Regions from separate parts of the Staphylococcus saccharolyticus genome, predicted to be linked through region 1. Evidence: riboswitches for the same ligand, from Rfam matches in the RefSeq annotation. Region 1 holds a riboswitch; the other holds the start of a gene.
The links. A riboswitch is a leader RNA that binds a small molecule or an ion and turns the genes downstream of it on or off. The one in region 1 is predicted to bind lysine.
Positions count from the first base shown of each region.

Region 2: it holds a riboswitch for lysine, as region 1 does, so the genes downstream of both, DYE57_RS06840 (aspartate-semialdehyde dehydrogenase) here and DYE57_RS05470 (amino acid permease) in region 1, are expected to answer to the same signal.

Region 1 covers NZ_UHDZ01000001.1:1,104,723-1,116,384, reverse strand. Annotated here, with positions in the region: gene DYE57_RS05470 (amino acid permease) at 1-1,144, opposite strand, end outside; lysine riboswitch at 1,360-1,535, opposite strand; gene thrS (threonine--tRNA ligase) at 1,587-3,524, opposite strand; gene dnaI (primosomal protein DnaI) at 3,876-4,796, opposite strand; gene DYE57_RS05455 (replicative helicase loading/DNA remodeling protein DnaB) at 4,796-6,163, opposite strand; gene nrdR (transcriptional regulator NrdR) at 6,164-6,634, opposite strand; gene gap (type I glyceraldehyde-3-phosphate dehydrogenase) at 7,066-8,091, opposite strand; gene coaE (dephospho-CoA kinase) at 8,300-8,911, opposite strand; gene mutM (bifunctional DNA-formamidopyrimidine glycosylase/DNA-(apurinic or apyrimidinic site) lyase) at 8,927-9,799, opposite strand; gene polA (DNA polymerase I) at 9,815-11,662, opposite strand, start outside.
Region 2 covers NZ_UHDZ01000001.1:1,371,145-1,382,806, reverse strand. Annotated here, with positions in the region: gene DYE57_RS06845 (ABC-F family ATP-binding cassette domain-containing protein) at 1-1,523, shown strand, start outside; lysine riboswitch at 1,751-1,927, shown strand; gene DYE57_RS06840 (aspartate-semialdehyde dehydrogenase) at 2,113-3,102, shown strand; gene dapA (4-hydroxy-tetrahydrodipicolinate synthase) at 3,104-3,988, shown strand; gene dapB (4-hydroxy-tetrahydrodipicolinate reductase) at 3,988-4,713, shown strand; gene dapD (2,3,4,5-tetrahydropyridine-2,6-dicarboxylate N-acetyltransferase) at 4,741-5,460, shown strand; gene DYE57_RS06820 (amidohydrolase) at 5,640-6,791, shown strand; gene DYE57_RS06815 (alanine racemase) at 6,797-7,873, shown strand; gene lysA (diaminopimelate decarboxylase) at 7,874-9,139, shown strand; partial or broken gene DYE57_RS06805 (hypothetical protein) at 9,280-10,048, opposite strand; gene DYE57_RS12840 (ATP-binding cassette domain-containing protein) at 10,291-10,689, opposite strand; partial or broken gene DYE57_RS06795 (Msa family membrane protein) at 10,692-11,107, opposite strand; partial or broken gene DYE57_RS12835 (CPBP family intramembrane glutamic endopeptidase) at 11,113-11,662, opposite strand, start outside.

The DNA.
Region 1 (11,662 bases):
CACTTGCTGCAACAATATACTCATAAGCATCACCATTAATATGTTGTAAAGCAAAGATAAGGACAACTAAAAATCCAGTTGCCATTAGAGAAATGTACGGCACCCCATTTTTATTAGTTTTTCCGAATGAATCAAAAGCAAGCTTACCTTTACTCATTGAGTAAAGCATTCGTGTAGAAGCATACATGCCTGAATTACCAGCCGACAGCACAGATGTTAAAATAACTGCGTTCATAAAAGATGCTGCAAAAGCTAAGCCTGCATTTTTGAATACAAGAGTAAATGGTGAAGTAGAAATACTGTCTCCACCATCCATTAGAGCTTTACTATCATATGGGATAAGCATGCCTATTATAAAGATTGCTAAGATATAAAATAATAGTATTCGCCAAAATACTTGTTTAATCGCTTTTGGAACAGCACGTTCTGGATTCTCAGATTCACCAGCAGTAATCCCTATTAATTCTGTTCCTTGGAATGAGAAACCAGCAACTAAGAACACACCTAAAATTGAAAGTAAACTTCCGCCTAGATTACCTCCCAATATAGGACCATCACCTTTAGTAAATGTATCAAAGCCAACGAACTCTCCACCCATAATCCCTACTATAGTAAGTAAACCAATGATAATGAAGATAATAACAGTAACGACTTTGATTAGAGCAAACCAATATTCACTTTCGCCGTAGACTCTTACTGATAAAGAGTTTAATGCAAAAATAATTATTAAGAAAATACAACTCCATATCCATGCAGGTATACCTTGCATTGGAGTCCAATATTGGATAACTTGTGCAGCGATTGTGACATCAGCTGCCACAGTGATTACCCAATTAAACCAGTAGTTCCAACCTAATGCAAAACCTAAAGAGGGATCTACAAAGCGCGTTGCGTATGTACTGAAAGAACCTGAAACAGGTAAATAAGTTGCCATTTCACCTAATGAAGTCATTAGGAAAAATACCATTGCTCCGATAATAGCATAGGCAATTAAAGCTCCCAATGCCCCTGCATCATGGATAGCACCTCCAGAAGTCATAAATAAACCTGTTCCTATACATCCTCCAATAGCAATCATGGAAATATGACGATCTTTTAAAGCTCTCTGGACACCGCCATTTTGATTTTCATTTCTATTATTCATAGATGCTCCCTTTCCTTCTCTTAGAGGCTAACATGTAACTATATTTCTGTGTACCAACATTGTATTATTAATGTATGAGAATTTGATGAAAATTTTTTATATATTATACCACTTATCTTCAGATGTCCAAATCAACTTTTCATACTTCGCTTACGCAGAGCACAAACAAAAAGCGGTCACATACCTTTAAGATATGCAACCACTTGGTTTTATCTATATAAGGTAGCACATCACATTCAGTGACAGTACAACTTCTTATCGACAGTTGTCCCAACAATTATAATTTATGGTCTTATAATTATTTCGGCATCGTTACCTTTCGCTAATTCAACATATGTCCCATACGACTTCTGATTACCTACTGATTAAAAATGCAACCTCTAACTCTAATTTTTATTTTGTTTCATCTGTAATATACACGATATCCTCGCTATTTTCAAGTTTATCTACGTTTTTTTAAACGAATTTCATCTACTAAACTCCAAATAAATTCATCTTTTTCAAGTGTTTTTTGATTTTCTGAGCCATATTGTCTAACATTGACTTCATTGTTTTCAACTTCTTTATCTCCAACAACTATTTGATAAGGTATTTTATTCATTTGAGCTTCACGTATTTTATAACCCATTTTTTCATTACGGTCATCGATTTCAACACGAATACCTTGTGATTTAAGCTCATCTTGCAATTGTCTTGCGTAATCATAATGTAAGTCAACATTAACTGGGATAATTTCAACTTGTTTTGGTGCTAACCAAGTTGGGAATGCACCTTTTGTTTCCTCTGTTAAAAACGCTACAAAACGTTCCATAGTTGATACTACTCCACGATGAATAACTACTGGTCGATGTTGTTCTCCATCACTACCAATATATGTTAAGTCAAAACGTTCTGGCAAAAGGAAGTCTAATTGTGCAGTTGATAAAGTTTCCTCTTTCCCCATAGCAGTTTTAACTTGAACATCTAATTTAGGCCCATAAAATGCTGCCTCACCAATAGCTTCTTCGTAAGTTAGACCAAGTTCATCAGAAGCTTCTTTCAACATTGTTTCAGCTTTTTTCCACATTTCATCATCATCAAAGTATTTATGTTTATCTTCTGGATTTCTATAACTAAGTCTAAAGCGATAATCTTCAAATCCAAAATCTTTATAAACATCTTTAATCATATTAACCACGCGCTTGAATTCGTCTTTAATTTGGTCAGGTCTTACAAAGATATGAGAATCATTTAAAGTCATTCCACGAACACGTTGTAAACCAGATACAGCACCACTTGCTTCATAACGATGCATAGTACCTAATTCAGCTATACGAATTGGCAATTCTCGATATGAATGAGGTTTGTTTTTATAAATCATCATATGGTGCGGACAATTCATTGGTCTTAGAACCATTGCCTCATCTTCATCTAATTTCATAGCTGGGAACATGTCTTCTTGATAATGATCCCAGTGTCCAGAAGTTTTATACAAATCAACATTGGCTAACACAGGAGTGTATACATGGTCATATCCCATGCTAACTTCTTTATCAACAATATAACGCTCAATTTCACGACGTATTGTAGCTCCATTCGGTAACCACAATGGCAGGCCAGCACCTACTAATTGATTATTAGTAAACAGTTCTAAGTCTTCACCAATTTTGCGGTGATCTCGTTCACGACGTTCTTCTAACATTTTTAAATGTTCTTTTAAATCTTTTTTATCGAAGAAAGCAGTGCCATAAATGCGTTGTAACATTTTATTGTCACTGTCTCCACGCCAATAAGCACCAGCAGTAGATAATAATTTAAATTCTTTAATTTTTGAAGTAGATTGTACATGAACACCCCTACAAAGATCAGTGAATTCACCTTGTGTATATAGCGTTACATTTTCGTCTTCAGGAATTGCATCAATAAGTTCTAATTTATAGGGATCACCTTTGAAAAATTCCTTCGCTTCATTTCTACTTACCACTTTACGTTCAATTTTATGATTCTCATTTACGATTTGTTTCATAGTTTTTTCGATTTTTTCAAAATCATCTGATGAAACCTTTTCATCCATATCAAAATCATAGTAGAAACCACCTTCAATTATTGGACCTACACCAAATTTCACGTCGCCATATAAACGTTTTAATGCTTGAGCCATTAAGTGTGCAGTAGAATGACGTAACACCTCTAATGCTTCCTCACTTCCTGGAGTGATGACTTCGATTGACCCATCGTTTTCTAATGAACGTGTTAAATCTATTATTTGTCCATTGAATTTGCCTGCAACAGCTTTTTTTCTTAATCCTGGACTTATTGATTGAGCGATATCCTCTGTAGTAGTTTCTTTATCAAATTCTTTAGAATTACCGTCTGGGAATTGAACTTTGATTTGATCCATACTAAACCCTCCTATTTAATAAACATCTGATCGTTGACTTATTGAATCAATAAGATAAAAACCCTAATAACAAAAAAATCTCGTCCCTAGCAAGGGACGAGATAGTCGTGGTACCACCCTAGTTAAGGCGAAGACTTCATTCTATAATGTCTCCACCTATACTCTACATAAGATAACGGTCTTGAGCCGAATATTCATTACAAATATCATCACTGAAGTAGTAATAATTTAATATATCAGCCATATTCTCATCAACTAATGACTTTCTGTGTAATATTGATTAAATTATCTTATCTTCAATAGTTTCAACGATTTAGATTTAATTCCATTATACACTTCATAAAATAAAATTCAATTGTTTCTATAATTTTGTCCTTCTAAATAGTATGGCGTGGATAATGTTTTAATCCTTTCAATAATTCGAGCTGCTTTAGTTTTTTCACTACCATCTCTCGTCATAGAAAGATGATGCTCTAATTCACTATAATCAAAGTTTGAACTAAAGAAAGTTGGTAATTCATGCACCATTCTATAATGTAAAAGAGGTCCAATAACTTCATCTCTTACCCATGGTGTGACTTCTTCCGCACCTATATCGTCAAGCATTAAAATATTTGATTCTCTTACTCGCTGTAATTTCTTCTCAAAACTACCATCTTTGAATCCGCTTTTTAAAGTACGTATAAATTCTGGTAAATAAACTATTGTAGAAGAAATTTTTTCTGATTTAAGTTGATTTGCAATGGCGCCTAGAATAAAGGATTTTCCTGTACCAAATGGACCATATAAATATAAACCTTTTACCTTTTCACTTTTCGTAAGAGACGTACAGATTTCATCTGCTGCCACAGCAATGTCAAGTCGTTCTCTATTATCCATAAAAATATCTTTTAGTTTAGCGTTTAAAGTATCCCGTTGCATATGGTGTGATATAATAAGTTTAGAATTAAATCTTTCTTCATCATATTTAATCTTACATGGACAAGGTAGATATCTAATTTTAATTCTTTCATTTTCTATATATAATTCCGGCACATGCCCTTTTACAAAGTTTGGACAATTCTCAAAACTATGTCCATCATAGTACTTCTGTTGATCTTTAAATTCTTGTAATACATTTAAATCTTCATCAATCGTAGTATTTGTTATTTCATTATGATGTAAAGTTAGGAACTGATTTACATCAGAATCATTAATCACATCTTGTTTTATTTTTTTTATGCGTTTTTCTAAATCTGGTGTAGAACCCATAATATTTTTAAAACTTTTCATTAGTTATCTCCCTCCTTCCATTTCTGATTTAGTTTTTCTATAAATGCTTGTCTATCTTTTTCGAGTTTTTCATCTTTATTACCTGAATCTTGCTGTTTTGATTGCGCATTTCTCTCTTCAAGCCATTTAGGCGTTTTTTCTTTTGAAATAAGTTGCTTTTGACGACTATGATATTTTCTATCTTTTTTATTTTGAACATCATAACTTTTAGGTTTATTAACTTTTAGAGCGTAATCATATGCTTGTTTTGCATTTTCAATCCCTTTTTTCTTCCAATTTGATGCAATTTCAAAAATATAAGATTTAGGTAATTTCATATCCTCTTTAAGCATTACAAATTGTAATAATATATTAATTACACCAAAGTTCATTTTTTCTCTTTCAATCAGTTCTTCAATCATACTTTTTTGAGATTGAGTAGGTTCTGAATCAGACCAACTTGCTAACATATCAATAGGACTCGTATCATCTAAAAGTGTTAACCAATTTTCAGTATGATTTTGGTTTTGTTCATTAAAATCATTTACCTGATTAACATTTAATTGTAATTTGGGTAAATGATTTTCATGTTCAATCAAGTAATAAGAACGAGCTTGTTTACGCATTTCTTCGAAAGACAAAGTTTGATTACTGGTAATTGAGTTTAAAATAATATTTCGCATACCATCAACTGTCAATCCATAAAGTGTTGCTAGTTGAATAATAAGTTCCCGAGCTTCCTTATCAATGATTTCGTTACTTATAAAATGATGATTAAGCATTTTTCTCAATATTTCAAAATCAAAAGTTTCATTAGACAAATCAATGCCATTATAATTTTGAACTTTCTTTAAGTAAGAATTATCTTGTTTAACCATAGTTCTAGGTACACTAAACACTTCAGTAAACTTTCTAGTAGTTTGTTGATAGTTGCCTAAATCTTTATATTCCTTCTCAAAATGAGACCTAAGTGATTGATAACGATTTTTTTCAACTTCGCTATAGAGAAATACTGATAACATCGGATCATTAAAAAATTGATAAGCCGTTGGTGGTTGAACAAGTTGATAAACAAAATGTGTATGCTTTTCGTTATGCTTAACAAATGTCTTCACTAAACCAATCGCTTCAAGGTAATCCATATGCTTTCTAAAATCTAAAAGATTTATCTTTAGTTCATTCATAAAGATATAATGTGTAAGTGTTATGTGATTATCATTATCGACAAATTGGTTCATAAAATGATATAAACCTATTGATTGTAGCCCAATTAAAGGCGTGAACAAGCGATTTAAAATTTCTAAATGTTCAGAAGTTAATTGGAAATGTTTAATGACCTCAAATCCATCCTTTGGCCTTAAACCATATTCATAGGCTTGTAAACCCATTTAATAATCACTCCGTTTATTATCATTCAATATACCTTGCATTGATGCTAATAGTTGGTCAACATCTTTAAATTCTTTATAGACAGACGCAAACCTAACGTACGAAACTTGATCGACATGCATTAATAATTTCATCACATGTTCTCCAATTTCTCTTGATGAAATTTCAGTTTGTCCTTCGTCTCTCAGTTGCCATTCTACTTTATTCGTTATATCTTCCAGTTGTTGATATCTTACCGGACGTTTTTCACATGATCTTACAAGACCATTCAATATTTTTTCTCTTAAAAATTGTTCTCGAGTTCCATCTTTCTTTACAACTATTAGCGGACTTACCTCGATATGCTCAAATGTGGTAAATCGTGTTCCACAATTCTCACATTCACGTCTTCTTCTTATTGCATTTGCTTCATCAGCGTGTCTAGAATCAACGACTCTTGAGTGCGTCGAATTACATTTTGGGCATTTCATTTATGTCACCCTCTTAAGTTTGATTATCGTCAATTATACTATAAAAAGACTTCTTAAAAAAGAAAGGCTATTGATTATACTCTATTTATTATTAATTTACATCAGTAAAATAAAAACAGATATTTTATAAACACAGTAGTTGAATTTCTGATTTTAATTTAGAATTTCAAATTATATTCATCTATCAATTTTTTAAAACAGTTTTCAAACTGTCAAATGCTATAAAATATTAAATTAGTTAACAATGACTGTGTCTTCTTAAGTAAATAAAAATTATGTATAGGTTTATTGACTTAGAGAGTGAAATGAGAAATTTTTAACAAAAGATAACGCTAACAAAGTCTTTAATTTTGTTAGCGTCTTAACGCAAATTCTGTTCATTTAAATATAGATTAAAAATTAATATGAATCTAACTTGAACACATCATTAATTACACGGCTTTAGCTGTTGCCTTATTATTTATCAGCTGGCCTATTTGTTCTGCTACTTCTACAACTCGATTAGAGTATCCCCACTCATTATCATACCAAGCAATAACTTTAACTTTGTTATCCCCCATGACCATAGTAGATTGTGCATCAACTATAGCAGAATTTGGATTTGTATTAAAATCTACTGATACTAATGGTGCGTATTCAACATCGAGTATGCCTTCTAATCCAGCATTTTTAAATGCTACATTAACTTCTTCTACAGACACATTTTTTTCTAAATCAACAACTAAATCGACGAGTGAAACATTTTTAGTCGGAACTCGTAAAGCCATGCCATGTTGTTTACCTTCTACTTGAGGTAAAACTTCTTTCAATGCTTTAGCTGTACCTGTTGATGTAGGGATAATACTTTCATTACAAGAACGTGCTCTTCTTAAATCTTTATGGGGATTATCAATATTTTTCTGATCATTAGTAATGGCGTGAACAGTTGTCATAAGTCCATTGACAATGCCAAATTTATCATTTAAAACTTTAGCAACTGGACCTATACAATTAGTGGTGCAGGAAGCATTACTAAATATATCATATTCATTGACATCGAGTTTATCGTCATTAACACCTTTAACAATCATTTGAACTTTACCACCTTTAGATGGTCCAGTAAGCAAGACTTTTTTTACTCCAGCATGAATATGAGCAATTGCTTTGTCTCCATGATTAAATTTACCAGTTGCTTCGATTACAATATCGATATCTAATTCTTTCCATAGTAAATTTTCAGGATTACGATCTGACACTAATTGAATAAAATGCACTCCTACTTTAATACCATTATCAGTTGGTTCGACTTTTTTATCATATGTACCATGAGTTGTATCATAGTTAATTAAATGTGCAATTGTTTCTGGTGGATAGCTTGCATTAATAGCTACAACGTTTAAATCATTAGTTTTTAAAGCTATACGTAAGACCATTCTTCCAATTCTACCCATTCCATTAATTGCAATATTCGTTGACATTTAAAGCACCCCTTGAGTTTTTATATGTTATACTTTACGAAATTAGTATAACATAATTACTCGTTTTTGAAAGCGGTTACTTAGTATCTTCAAGAAAAGTTTTAACTATCATTAAATATAACTTATTCTTATTATAAATTTAATTATCCTTTTAACTAAAAAGAAAAAGTGCTTGTGAAAATATGTAAACACAAACACTTTTTTAAATCTATTCATTTATAGAGCTAATATAACCTTGTTTTTCTAGTAATTGCTGTAAATTCTGTTTCAATTCAAGTTTATCACCTAAATTATCTATAACATAATCGGCCATTCTACTCTTTTTATCAATAGAAATTTGACTAAGAACTCGGGCTTTAGCATCTTCTTGCGTTAAATTATTTCTTTCCATTAACCGATCAATTTGAATACTTTCAGAAGTATATACTACCCATACCTCATCTACAGTATCTTGCAAATCGTTTTCAAATAATAGTGGAATATCCATTACAACATTAAATCCTTGATTAAGATAGTATTTTTTTTGTTCTTCCATGAGTTCTCTAACAATAGGATGAACAATATTATTTAACACTATGCGTTTTTCAGGATGATTAAATACAAGTTCACCCATATATTTTCGGTTCATTTCTCCGTTATCATCAATGGCTTCTCCTCCAAATGTTTTTTTTATTTGCTCAAGCCCTTTAGAACCTTTTTTTACAGCTTCTCGAGATGCGATATCCGCATCCACGATTTTAAAGCCGTATGCTATTAATAATTCTGATACAGTTGATTTGCCAGTAGCAATACCACCTGTTAAACCAATCACTTTTGGCATATTTTCACTCTTCCTTTATTTCTGACAGATAGGGCAAAAATGACTGTTCCTACTAGCAATCACTTTGGTCTCAATTTCATGCCCACATACTTTACAGATTTTTTGTTTATATACATTTAGATGTAATTGCATTTCTCCAGCTTTTCCATCAGCATGTCGATAATTAGATATACTTGTACCGCCGTATTTTATACCCTCTTCTAACACTTCTCGAACATAATAAAAGAGCATTTCTTTTTCCTGATTAGAGAGTGTATGAGTATTTCTATCAGGTCGAATACCTGCCCTAAACAATGCTTCACAGGCATATATATTACCAGCTCCAGCAATCACACGATGATCAAGAATCACTTGTTTGATAGGTTTATTTACATATTTTCTAATATTAAAACAACTTAAATAATGTGAAAATGCTTCTTCATCAAATGGTTCAGGAGCGATTTCTAAAATTGATGGATAGCTTTCAAAAGCTGCAACATTTCTAATTTCACCAAATCGTCTAATATCCGAATAAATTAATTTTTGATTGTTTTCTAACTCAAAAATAACTTGCCAATGTTTACGGTAGTTAACTACATCGATATCTTCTAATTGATTCACTACAAAGAATCCGCCAGCCATGCCTAAGTGGCTTATTAATATTCTTTGATCATTACCTTTATCAATATAAAAGATAATGTATTTACTACGTCTAAAGACATCCTTTATGACATAACCTTCAGTTAATGATTTAAATGTATCTAGTTCAATTTCTTTAATAATTGTTTCCCTATGGTTATTTTTTCCTTCAATAACATTATTAGCAAAGGCAACTTTCTTAATTTTTTCGTTTTTTACATAAGGTTCAATTCCTCTTTTAACGTGTTCAACTTCTGGTAACTCAGGCATGATGTTATCCTTTCTTTATTTAGCATCGTACCATGTTGATCCATAACTTGAATCAACTTTTAAAGGTACATCTAATTCAAGTGCATTCTCCATAATTTCTTCTACAAATTCACTGAAATCTTCAACTTCTGATTTTGGTAATTCAAATATAAGTTCGTCATGTACTTGTAATAACAATTTTGCATGATAGTTCGTATCTTTAACCTTTTCATTAAATTTAACCATCGCTAATTTAATAATATCAGCAGCACTACCTTGAATAGGCGTATTCATGGCGGTTCGTTCTGCAAAACTTCTTAAGTTAAAGTTTCTACTAATAATATCAGGAATATATCGACGACGATGTAAAAGCGTTTCAACATAACCTTGTGCTTTTGCATCTTTAACAATATCTGACATATATTTCTTAACACCAGGAAAACTAGCTAGATAATCATCAATAAAAGCTTTTGCTTTTTTACGTGTAATACCTAAACTTTGACTCAAACCATAGTCACTTATCCCATATACTATACCAAAATTAACTGCCTTTGCTTGTCTTCTCATAAGACTATCAACGTCATTCGCTTCAACATTGAAAACTTTCATTGCTGTGGCAGTATGAATATCATATCCATGTATAAATGCTTCTTTTAAACTTTCATCTTGTGTAATATGAGCTAGCACACGTAATTCAATTTGTGAATAATCAGCAGATAAAATTACACTATCTTGAGAAGTTGGTTTAAATGCTTTTCTAATTTTTCTTCCTTCTTCTAAACGGATAGGTATGTTTTGTAAATTAGGATCAACGCTTGATAGTCTTCCTGTTTGCGCTAAAGTCTGATTAAAACGTGTATGGATTCTCTTATCTTTACTAATGACCTTTTGCAAACCTTCTACATAAGTAGATTGTAATTTAGAAAGTTGTCTATATTCTAAAATATAATCAATAATTGGATGTTCACCTTGAAGTTTTTCAAGTACATCAACCGCAGTAGAATAACCTGTTTTCGTTTTTTTAATTACTGGCAATTTCAAGGCTTCGAACAATACTACACCTAATTGTTTTGGAGAGTTAATATTAAATTCTTCACCAGCAGCTTCGTGAATATTTTTAATAAGTACATCTAATTTTTCTTGAATTTCATTCTCCATATGTTTTAAATCTTTTTCATCAGTATAAATACCAATTTCTTCCATGTGGCTTAAAATCTTTGCGAGTGGTAATTCCAAATAAGCTAAAAGTTCTACTTGATTATATTCTTTTAATTGAGATTCCATCTTTGGTTTTGAGAGAGCAATACCTTCAGTTATTGAAGCTACATGTTCATTTAATATACGATCTTCTGGCACTTTATATTTTTTTCCTTTTCCATAAACAGATATATTATCTTTAACATAATTTTGACCATATAATGCAACTACAGATTTTACATCGTCAATAGAACGAGACGGATCTATAATGTAACTTGCGAGCATCACATCAAATTGAATATTTGCAATGTTAATTCCTATACGATGCGCTACTATATATGTTTTCTTAGCATCATAAACAATTTTGGATGTTTGATTACTTTCTAACCAATTAATTAAATCCTGATGACTTTGGATATCTTCTACATTGATAACAATATGTAAATGATTAGTGTAAAGTCCAAACTTTAAGATGCGATCTTTAAGATAATTTGTTCCATCAATTTCGAAATGAATTGTAGCATGTTTTAAACTTTTAAAATCGACATATTGAAAATCTGATTCAATTTTAAATGTTTTCTCTATTACTTCATTTTTACTATCTACATCTATATCTGATAATAATTGCTTAAATTCAAGTTTTTTAAATAGCTCTATTTTTTCATCATTATCATCTTGATTAGTTAA
Region 2 (11,662 bases), 270 kb from region 1:
ATGGCTTGATTGGTGCGAATGGCGCCGGTAAATCAACATTTTTAAAGATTCTATCAGGTGAAATTGACTCACAAACTGGACACGTGACACTAGGTAAAGATGAGCGCCTTGCAGTATTAAAACAAAATCACTTTGCTTATGAAGACGAACGTGTATTAGATGTTGTTATTAAGGGTCATGAGCGTTTATATGAAGTGATGAAAGAAAAAGATGAGATTTATATGAAACCTGATTTCAGTGATGAAGATGGTATTCGTGCTGCTGAACTTGAGGGAGAATTTGCAGAGATGAATGGTTGGAATGCTGAAGCAGATGCTGCTAATCTATTATCTGGCTTAGGTATTCAAACTAATTTACATGATAAAAAGATGGCTGAACTTGAAAATAATCAAAAGGTTAAAGTATTACTTGCGCAAAGTTTATTTGGTGATCCTGATGTATTGCTACTTGATGAGCCTACTAACGGTATAGATATTCCTGCAATAAGTTGGCTAGAAGATTTCTTAATCAACTTTGATAATACAGTTATCGTTGTTTCACACGACCGTCATTTCCTAAATAATGTATGTACACATATTGCTGATTTAGATTTCGGTAAAATTAAACTTTATGTTGGAAACTATGATTTTTGGTATCAATCTAGTCAATTAGCTCAAAAAATGGCTCAAGAACAGAATAAGAAAAAAGAAGAAAAAATGAAAGAATTACAGGATTTCATCGCGCGTTTCTCAGCTAATGCATCTAAATCAAAACAAGCAACAAGTCGTAAGAAACAATTAGAAAAAATTGAGTTAGATGATATTCAACCATCATCAAGAAGATATCCTTATGTGAAATTCACACCTGAACGTGAAATTGGGAATGATTTGCTTACTGTTGAAAATCTTTCTAAAACAATCGATGGTGAGAAAGTGTTAGATAACATTTCATTCACAATGAATCCTAATAATAAAGCGATTCTTATTGGAGATAGTGAAATTGCAAAGACTACATTATTAAAAATTTTAGCTGGTGAAATGGAACCTGATGAAGGAAATTTTAAATGGGGTGTGACGACATCATTAAGTTACTTCCCTAAGGATAACTCTGAATTTTTTGATAATGTAAATATGAATTTAGTTGAATGGTTACGTCAATATGCTCCAGAGGATGAGCAAACTGAAACGTTTTTACGTGGTTTCTTAGGTCGTATGTTATTTAGCGGTGAAGAAGTTAAGAAAAAAGCCAGCGTGTTATCTGGTGGTGAAAAAGTTCGTTGTATGCTTAGTAAGATGATGTTATCGAGTGCAAACGTACTATTATTAGACGAACTCACAAATCATTTGGATTTGGAAAGTATTACTGCAGTGAATGATGGTTTAAAATTATTTAAAGGTTCAATCATCTTTACTTCATATGATTTTGAATTTATCAATACGATTGCCAATCGTGTCATTGATTTAAATCAACAAGGTGCCTTATCTAAAGAGGTTCCTTATGAAGAATACTTGCAAGAAATTGGTGTTCTACAAAGTAATCAGTAATAAATAGTTTTATTTAAACATGGTCTTAGAAGATTAGATTCCTTTTAAGGTCAGGTTTAATTTTATTTGTATTCGTTATTTTTGACTCATCTTTTGTAAGTGTATTGTATAAAAAGTGATTTTTAATAATAAAATACACTTAAATTTTCTGTATATTTTTAAAAATCTAACATTTTGGTTTACAGATATATGTGCTCTATGTATAATGAAACCATATCAATTAAATAAGATTTAGATGAGGCGCATCGATCATGAGTAAATTTTAGAAAATTGTCTGCTAGCAACTGAAATTGAAAGGGTGAGATGCCGAAACAACTCATAATAGCAGTTATGGGTCGTTGGACTTTATGGTTAAGAGCTATAAGTTTGTCATTATTTTTAAATAATGGAGTGCATCACTTGTACATAAATGTAGAGCAAGTTCGCTCATTCCGAACTTGCTCTTTTTGTATACTTTTGTCATTGATGCTGAAAATGGTCAAAAAGCGGTCGAAGAATTATACAGTGCTTTCGATATTTAATAATCATGTGATATATTTATTATAAATTTTCAAAATATTACCAATATTACAAATGGAGTGACTTTATTATGACAAGATTAGCAGTAGCCGGAGCAACAGGATTAGTAGGAACAAAAATGTTAGAAACTTTGGATCGTAAGCATATTCCTTTCGACGAATTAGTGCTTTTCTCATCAGCGCGTTCATCTGGCAAGCAAGTAGAATTTCAAGGACAAACATACACAGTTCAAGAGTTAACAGATGAAGCAGCAAGTGAACATTTCGATTACGTGCTAATGAGTGCTGGAGGAGGTACTAGTGAACATTTCGCCCCACTATTTGAACAAGCGGGTGCAATTGTAATTGACAACTCAAGTCAATGGAGAATGACGGAAGATGTAGATTTAATCGTACCAGAAGTTAATGAACCTAAATTAACACGTGGAATCATTGCTAATCCTAATTGTTCAACAATCCAATCTGTCGTACCACTTAAAATTTTACAAGATACATATGGCTTAAAACGTGTTGCTTATACAACATATCAAGCTGTTTCGGGTTCTGGTATCAAGGGTAAAAGAGATTTATCTGAAGACGCTAACTGTAAAGCACCAGAAGCTTATCCTCATCCTATTTATAACAACGTTTTACCTCACATCGATGTTTTTCTAGAAAATGGTTATACCAAAGAAGAACAAAAAATGATTGATGAAACAAGAAAAATTTTAGACGATAAAGAATTGAAAGTAACTGCCACTTGTGTACGTGTACCAGTTCAAGACAGTCACAGTATTGAAATTGACGTTACTTTAGATAAAGAAGCTAACGTTAAAGATATTCAAAAATTATTTAATCAAGACGACAGGGTTGTTCTTGTAGATAATCCAGAGAACAATGAGTATCCTTTAGCAATTCATTCTACAGGTAAAGATGAGGTCTTTGTTGGTCGTATCAGAAAAGATGATTCATTAGACAACTCTTTCCATGTATGGTGTACATCAGACAATTTACTTAAAGGTGCAGCATTAAATGCAGTTCAAGTACTAGAACAAGTTTTAAAAATGAAAGGAGAACAATAATATGACTCACATGTTTGAAGGCGTTGGCGTAGCACTAGCTACACCTTTTACAAATAATAAAGTTGATTATGACGTATTAGAAAGACATGTACAATTTTTATTAGACAACGATACACAAGCTATTATAGTTAACGGAACTACAGCAGAAAGCCCTACTTTAACTGATCAAGAAAAAGAACAAGTGCTTAAAACTGTTGTAAACATAGTTGATAAACGTGTTCCTATTATTGCTGGCACTGGTACTAATAATACTCAAAAATCAATAGAGTCATCACAAAAGGCTAAAGAAATTGGTGCAGATGCAATTATGCTTATCACACCTTACTATAATAAAACGAATCAACGTGGCTTGATTAAACATTTTGAAACAATTGCAAATGAAGTGAAATTGCCAGTTGTATTATATAACGTGCCTTCTCGTACGAATATGACTATTGAAGCGGAAACTGTAGAAACGCTTAGTCATAATGAATATATTGTTGCTCTTAAAGATGCGACGAATGATTTCGACTATATGGAAGAAGTTAAAAAACGTATTAATGAAGATGATTTTGCTTTATATAGCGGTAATGATGACAATGTTGCTGAATTCTATCAACGTGGGGGTAAAGGCGTCATTTCTGTTATTGCAAATGTTATTCCAAAAGAATTCCAAAATTTATATGACGCAAAACAAAGTGGAGAAAATATTTCAAGTCAATTCGAACTCATCGATCAATTACTCAATTCATTATCAGTTGATGTTAACCCTATTCCTATAAAAGTGTTAACGGCTCATCTAGGATTTGGTAAATATGAAGTACGATTACCTCTTGTACCTTTAGAGGATGCAGAGCGCAAAGTTTTAGAGCAAACTTACGATCAGTTCAAAGCAGGTGAACATTAATGAAGATATTACTTATAGGCTATGGTGCGATGAATCAACGTGTAGCAAGATTAGCAGAAGAAAAAGGACATGAAATCGTTGGCCTGATTGATCGTTCTCCAAAAGATTCGACGCCATATACACATTATGAAAGTATTGCAAAAGTGCAAGATGTAGCAGATGTTGCCATTGACTTCTCTAATCCAGAACTACTATTTCCATTATTAGATGAGTCGTTTAATTTACCATTAGTGATTGCTACAACCGGTGAAAAGTATACACTCATTCAAAAATTAAATCAATTAGGTCAGCATATGCCAGTATTCTTTAGTGCAAATATGAGTTATGGTATACACGCACTCACTAAAATTTTAGAAACTGCGGTTCCCCTACTTCAAGATTTTGATATTGAACTAACTGAAGCCCATCACAATCAAAAGGTAGATGCTCCTAGTGGAACATTAGTGAAGCTATACGACGTCATCAAGGAACTAAGAGATTCAGTGACACCCGTTTATGAGCGTCATGAGAAAACTGAAAAGCGTTCAAAAAATGAAATCGGTATTCATAGCGTTCGCGGAGGCACAATTGTTGGTGAACATGATATTTTATTTGCTGGTACTGATGAAATAATAACTATATCACATAAGGCGCAATCTAAAGATATTTTCGCTAATGGTGCAATTGGTGCTGCTGAAAAATTAATTCATAAAGATAACGGATATTACACATTTGATAATTTATAAACTTTAAACAAAGGAGAAATTCAAATTATGGTACAACATTTATCTGCTCAAGAAATTGTTCAATATATTAGTGATGCAAAAAAATCTACACCGTTAAAAGTATATGTAAATGGAAACTTTGAAGGTGTGACATTTTCAGAAAGTTTTAAAATATTTGGTTCAGAAGAATCTAAGGTGATTTTCTGTGAAGCGGATGACTGGAAACCGTTTTATGAACAACATCAATCTAAAATTCAAGATGTAGAAATTGAAATGGATCGACGCAATTCAGCAATTCCACTTCAAGATTTAACAAATACGAATGCACGAATTGAGCCTGGTGCTTTTATTCGTGAACAAGCTATTATTGAAGATGGTGCAGTTGTAATGATGGGTGCAACAGTCAATATTGGCGCAGTTGTTGGTGAAGGTACAATGATTGATATGAACGCAACTTTAGGAGGCCGAGCTACTACTGGTAAAAATGTTCATGTAGGCGCCGGCGCAGTGTTAGCTGGAGTCATTGAGCCACCTAGTGCTTCACCAGTTATTATTGAAGACAATGTTTTAATTGGAGCTAATGCAGTTATTCTTGAAGGTGTGCGCGTTGGTGAAAGCGCAATTGTAGCTGCTGGTGCAATCGTTACTCAAGATGTTCCAGCTGGTGCAGTAGTTGCTGGTACACCTGCTAAAGTCATTAAACAAACCTCAGAAGTTGAAGACTCTAAACGTGAAATTGTCTCAGCTTTAAGAAAGTTAAATGATTAATGGATAGTTATTGATGAGTCGTTTTCAAATAAATGAATGATTAAGGTTGAAGCAAATGATTCAGATGAACACGCATGTTAGGAAGTTCACTTATTTGTTTCACCTTTTTATTATAAGAAGAATGAACAATGTTTTAATACATAATAAATGAAATCAATTTTATATAAGGGATGATTAAGATGAATGAATTAGAATTTGTTACAAAACATAGAAGACATTTACATCAAAATTCAGAATTAAGTTTACATGAATTTGAAACTACAAAATATATTACACGGTTTCTTGATGATTTGGGTGTCCCATATGATTGCCCTCTCGACACTGGAGCAATTGCATATTTAGAAGGTAATAGCAATCATACAATCGCCTTTCGTGCTGATATTGATGCCTTACCTATTTTTGAGGAAAATAACATCGATTATAGAAGTAAGACGGATAATGTGATGCATGCATGTGGACATGACGGTCATACCTCAGCTTTAATGTTGTTTGTAAAACGTTGTAAAGCAATGGCCGATAAAGATGAGCTACCTCATAATGTAGTGTTTATCTTCCAACCTGCTGAAGAAACTGGCGGTGGTGCCAACCGTTTAATTAAAGCTGGTGCCTTTAAGAAATATCCCATCGAAGCAGTATATGGTATTCATGTAAATCCATTTACAGAAGAAGGCAAAGTTGTTATTCGGGATGAAGAAATAACGGCGAGTGCGACTGAATATCGTTTTTACTTAAATGGTTTGTCTAGTCATGTCGCAGATAAAGAACAAGGACATTCTTGTGGTGAAGCACTGCAACATGTTTTAGCACAAGTAGGACAAATTCAACAGTACCATCTTAATGGATTAAAACGAAATATTGTTCATATGGGTCACTTTGAAGCTGGTGAAGCTATTAATACTGTTCCAAGTCACGGTTATCTAGAAGGAACGATTCGTACCTATGATCTAGATGATCTTATTGTAGTTAAACATCAAATGAATAAAATTGCTGAAAGTGTGCAACTTCTTTTTAATGTTGAGTGTCAAGTTAAATTTGAAGAAGGTTATCCACCTACTATAAATAGTCCTAAGCTACGAGAAAGCGTTGAAAATGCATTAAAAGGCGCTAATTTAGAAGTCATCGATAAACCTACACCATTTTTATTTGGCGAGGACTTTAGTTTTTATGGTCAACAACTCGCACCTTCATACTTTGCGTTTGTGGGTACTCAAAACAAAGATAAAGGTTTTGTTACAGGATTGCATACATCTCATCTTAATTTCGACGAAAAGGTATTGATTGATGTAGCAAATTATTATGAACAAATATTAAGTAATTATAAAGAGGTGTAAGTGAATTGACAGCAATTTGGTCAGTAGATACAGAAGCGTTTTATCAGAATGCTGTAAAAGTTAGAAATAATCAATCTTTAATGGCAGTAGTTAAAAATAATGCATATCATTATGGGTTAGAATTTGCAGTTAAAGAATTTTTAAAAGCTGGTATTCAAACATTTAGTACAACTTCTTTAAAAGAAGCTGTTCGCGTCAGAGAGATAGCACCACAAGCGACAATCTTTCTTATGAATGCAGTTTATGATTTCGATACTGTTAGAAAGTACCAAATTCATATGACACTCCCCTCTTTATCGTACTATTATGATCATAAAGACGACTTGAGCAGTATTCATGTGCATTTAGAGTTTGAGAATCTTTTACATCGTTCAGGTTTTAAAGATTTAAATGAATTTCATGAAGTATTGGAAAATGATGCTCAAAATAAAAGTGAAAATAAAATGATCATTTCAGGTTTGTGGACACACTTTGGTTATGCAGATGAATTTGATGTACTGGAATATGGTATTGAACGTGAAGCTTGGTTGAATATTCTAAATATATTACTTGATGAAGGTTATACATTTGATATGATTCATTCTCAAAATAGTGCTAGCTACTATCGTGAAGGTCAAATCGTCCTTCCTCATCATACTCATGCTCGTGTCGGTATTGCATTGTATGGATCTAGACCTTATAGCAAATTGAATAAGTCTGAAATTCAACAATCTCTCACAGTTAAAAGCAATGTTATTCAAGTGCGCGAAGTAAATAAGGGAGATTATTGTGGATACAGCTTCGCATATGAAGTGACAAAAGATTACACACATTTAGCAGTTGTAGACGTTGGGTATGGTGATGGTATTCTAAAATCTAGAGCCCAACACGAAGTACTCATTAATGGTAAACGTTATCCTATAAAAGCTTTAATGATGAGTCATATGTTTGTTGAAGTTGATGATGAAGTTCATCCACAAGATGAGGTAGTATTATATAATAACGACATACGCATTGATGAATATACATTCAAAGGTGTAGGCGCTAACTCTGAACAACTTAGTGCTATGAATCACGATTCTCTAATAAAGGAGTACATATAAATGGCGGTCAAATATAATGATTATGGCGAATTAACTATGGAAGGTACAAGTTTAAAGACTGTAGCACAAAGTTTTGGTACCCCTACTATTGTTTATGACGAAGATCAAATTCGTACCCAAATGCGTCGATATCATGATGCATTCAAGAAAAGCGGTTTAAAATATAATATTTCTTATGCTTCTAAAGCATTTACTTGTATTCAAATGATTAAATTAGTTCAAGAAGAAGATTTACAATTAGATGTCGTATCAGAAGGAGAACTATATACGGCCTTAGAAGCCGGATTTGATCCTAGCCGTATTCATTTTCATGGTAATAATAAAACAAAACGTGAGATTCAAAATGCATTGGAAAATGATATAGGATATATAGTTGTTGATGCATTAGAAGAAATTGACTTAATAGATAAATATGCAAGTAAAGATGTAAATGTAGTTTTAAGAGTGAATCCAGGTGTAGAAGCACACACTCATGAATTCATTCAAACAGGACAAGAAGATAGTAAATTTGGCCTTTCAATTAAACATGGATTAGCACTTGAAGCAATCCAAAACATCAAAGCTTCTCAGCGTTTAAATTTAAAAGGTATTCATTTCCATGTGGGATCACAAATTGAAGGTACTGAAGCTATGATTGAAACTGCCAAACTTGTATTAAAATGGTTAACTGAAAATGATATACAGGTTGAATTACTTAACATTGGCGGAGGTTTCGGTATCAAATATGTAGAGGGTGATGTGAGCTTCCCTATTGAAACAGGCATCGCTGAAATTGCAGATGCAATTAAAGAAACTGCACAGCAATTAAATTATGTCATCCCTGAAATTGGTATTGAACCTGGTCGTTCAATTGTTGGAGAAGCAGGTATTACTTTATATGAGGTTGGAACGATTAAAGAAATACCTGGAGTGAATAAATATGTGTCTGTTGATGGTGGTATGAGTGATCACATTCGTACAGCTTTATACGGTGCACAGTACGAGGCTTTATTAGTTAATCGTCATGAAGAAACTGATGATACGGTAACGATTGCCGGAAAGTTATGTGAATCTGGTGACATTATTATCAAGAATGCCAAATTACCATCATCGGTTAAACGTGGTGACTACTTAGCTATCTTATCTACAGGTGCATACCATTATTCTATGGCTTCAAATTATAATCAAATGCAAAAGCCATCAGTATTCTTCTTAAAGGATGGTAAAGCACGAGAAGTGATTAAACGTCAATCTTTAAGACAGCTAATTATTAATGATATGAAATAATAATAAAAATGAGTGAGGAAAAAGCTCACCTACTATATTATGATTTTAATTTAATTAAAAACGATTTGCAAAATGCCCTGGATAGGTTTAACCATCATCAGTTCAGGGCATTTTTATAATTAACTTAAATTAAACAAGATTTAAAATTGAATTTTTCTGAATATCGTAATTGTTAAAAAATAAATAATTATTATATAAACTATAGTAATAGTGCTCATTACTGATACGTTGAAAATAAAACTATTATCGCTATCTAAATTTGTAAATTATGAAGGGAAAAACTTGATTTTATTAATATTGTCAGTAATCTTTATGAGCACATAACATAAAATCATACTTATAATAGTTATTCCAGAATTAAATCTGACAGAAAAAATAACGACATAAAATGTTAAGAATAAATCAGTTAAAAAGATTCCAAGAAGATTTAAGATTAGAGTATGATTTAATTCTGAGTTATTTAACAGAAAAGAATGAGATGAGTATTCATAATTGTTAACATAAAACAAATAAACTTCTAACGTTGTGATAATAATAAAATGGATAAGAACATGAAATAACTAGGAATAATAGATATTAATTTAGAATTAAAAATTTTGTAACGACTTTGATCCTTATAAAATAATAGTCTTCCTGTGCTAATTTCGTTGTAAAATGATAAAGATGCTAAATATTCAACAATTATAAGTGATAGCATAGCTTTTTGTTGGGTGTCATATATTGCGTTAAATAGTTCTAAAAAACTTACGCTATTCGTTTGTGTTGCTGATAATGAAGGGAAATTACTATTAAGTAATTCAGCTAGAAATATTAAAAGAGGATAAAATCCGAATTAATAATTGTTATTGAATTTCCGTCAATTTTTTTGATGAAATTGAAATTAGCTTTTAGTTTTAAGGCATTGGTTATAGAATTTTTGAATATTAACTTCTGAGTGATTATTTTATTATGTAAGTCAATTTCTTTAATTTGGTGGTTTTCTAATAAAAGAAATCTATCACAATTTTAACTGATGGAAATTAAAAATAAGGTGTTTTTTTCTTTTGAAAACTTTTCAATTATATTATTTAATTCCCTTACTCCTAACAGATCTAGGCCTAAAAATGGCTCATCTAGTATAGCTACTTTTGGTTGAGTAATTAAACAACTAGCTAAACAGAGTCTCTTTGTTTCATTCCATATGAAGAATTTTTAACTTTCTTATCATTATCTTCTAAACCTACTATGTTAAGCATTGTTTGGATTTCGCTTGAATAGCTAATCTTATTATTAATTTTTAGGTAATTTTCAATATTTTGTCTTGCATTTAACTCTGGGTAATATATTTGCCCTATCATAAAAGAAAAATCTTTAATCATATTGTGGGAGTCATCTATATCCGTATTTTTAAAATAAACATTTCCTTGAGATGGTAATTGAGTTTTAGCTATTAGTTTCATTAATGTTGATTTTCCAGCTTCACTAGAACCTATGAGCCCCACCATTTCACTAGCTAATAATTTGAAATTAACATCACATAGTACTTTTTTTCTTAAAAGATTTATATACATTTCTAAATTCTAGCATTAATTTCGTCTGTTTTATATTTTTTATATTTAATAAAAAATACAATCAATTGAGGTATTAAATAAACAAAAAAAGAAGATTATGTGAGATAATTCAAGCATATTTGGAGAAATTTTAATTTCAATATCACTTCTAGTGATTTGTGCTCTATCGATGTAGGATAAGTAACCATCAAGATGCATTATATATACTATAGATAATGTAAAAAATTAGGTTTTTAATTACATTTAACTATAAATATAGCTTCATTTTTGAAGAAAAAGCAATTAAGATAGCTGATGTAATAGACGGTACTAAAATAATTAATAAATTTGCCAAGTAAACATCAATATGTAATTCTAAAAGTGCTAAAATTGAGAAAAATACAAAGTTTAAAAATAAGGACAATAATATCGACTTCATGAATTTCACCTCATTACTACAGTTAAAATGTTATATATCCAATGAATGATAATTGAAAAACTAATTTTGAATTTATATCTTATAACATACAGAATTATACTTGAAGGAAATCTTACTAATAGATTAGATACCAGCGACTCATTAAGATGTAAGATTAATGCAAATAGTAGAGAACCAATAAAAATAGGAATTATTAAACTGAAGCTTTTTAGCAAAATGTTAAATATTACTTTCCTAAATAAAAATTCTTCCATTAATGCTATAAAGAAATTAAATGAAAATAACTGATAATCATCAACATAGACTAATAAAATTAATAAGACTATAAAATATGAAAGTAAATTTTTTAGATAACAATTTAAGTGGATCAGTTTTATAATTAAATATTGAAGAGAGATAAATAGGTATTAGTATAAAACTTAATAAAATAGCAAGAATCAGCGATAAAAATTCGGAATATTCGGATGATTTAAAGTATACTAATATTCTTATGCTTATGCTTATACTATAATGATAATTATTGTTATGAATAAATTAATTAGCTTTAAATTTATC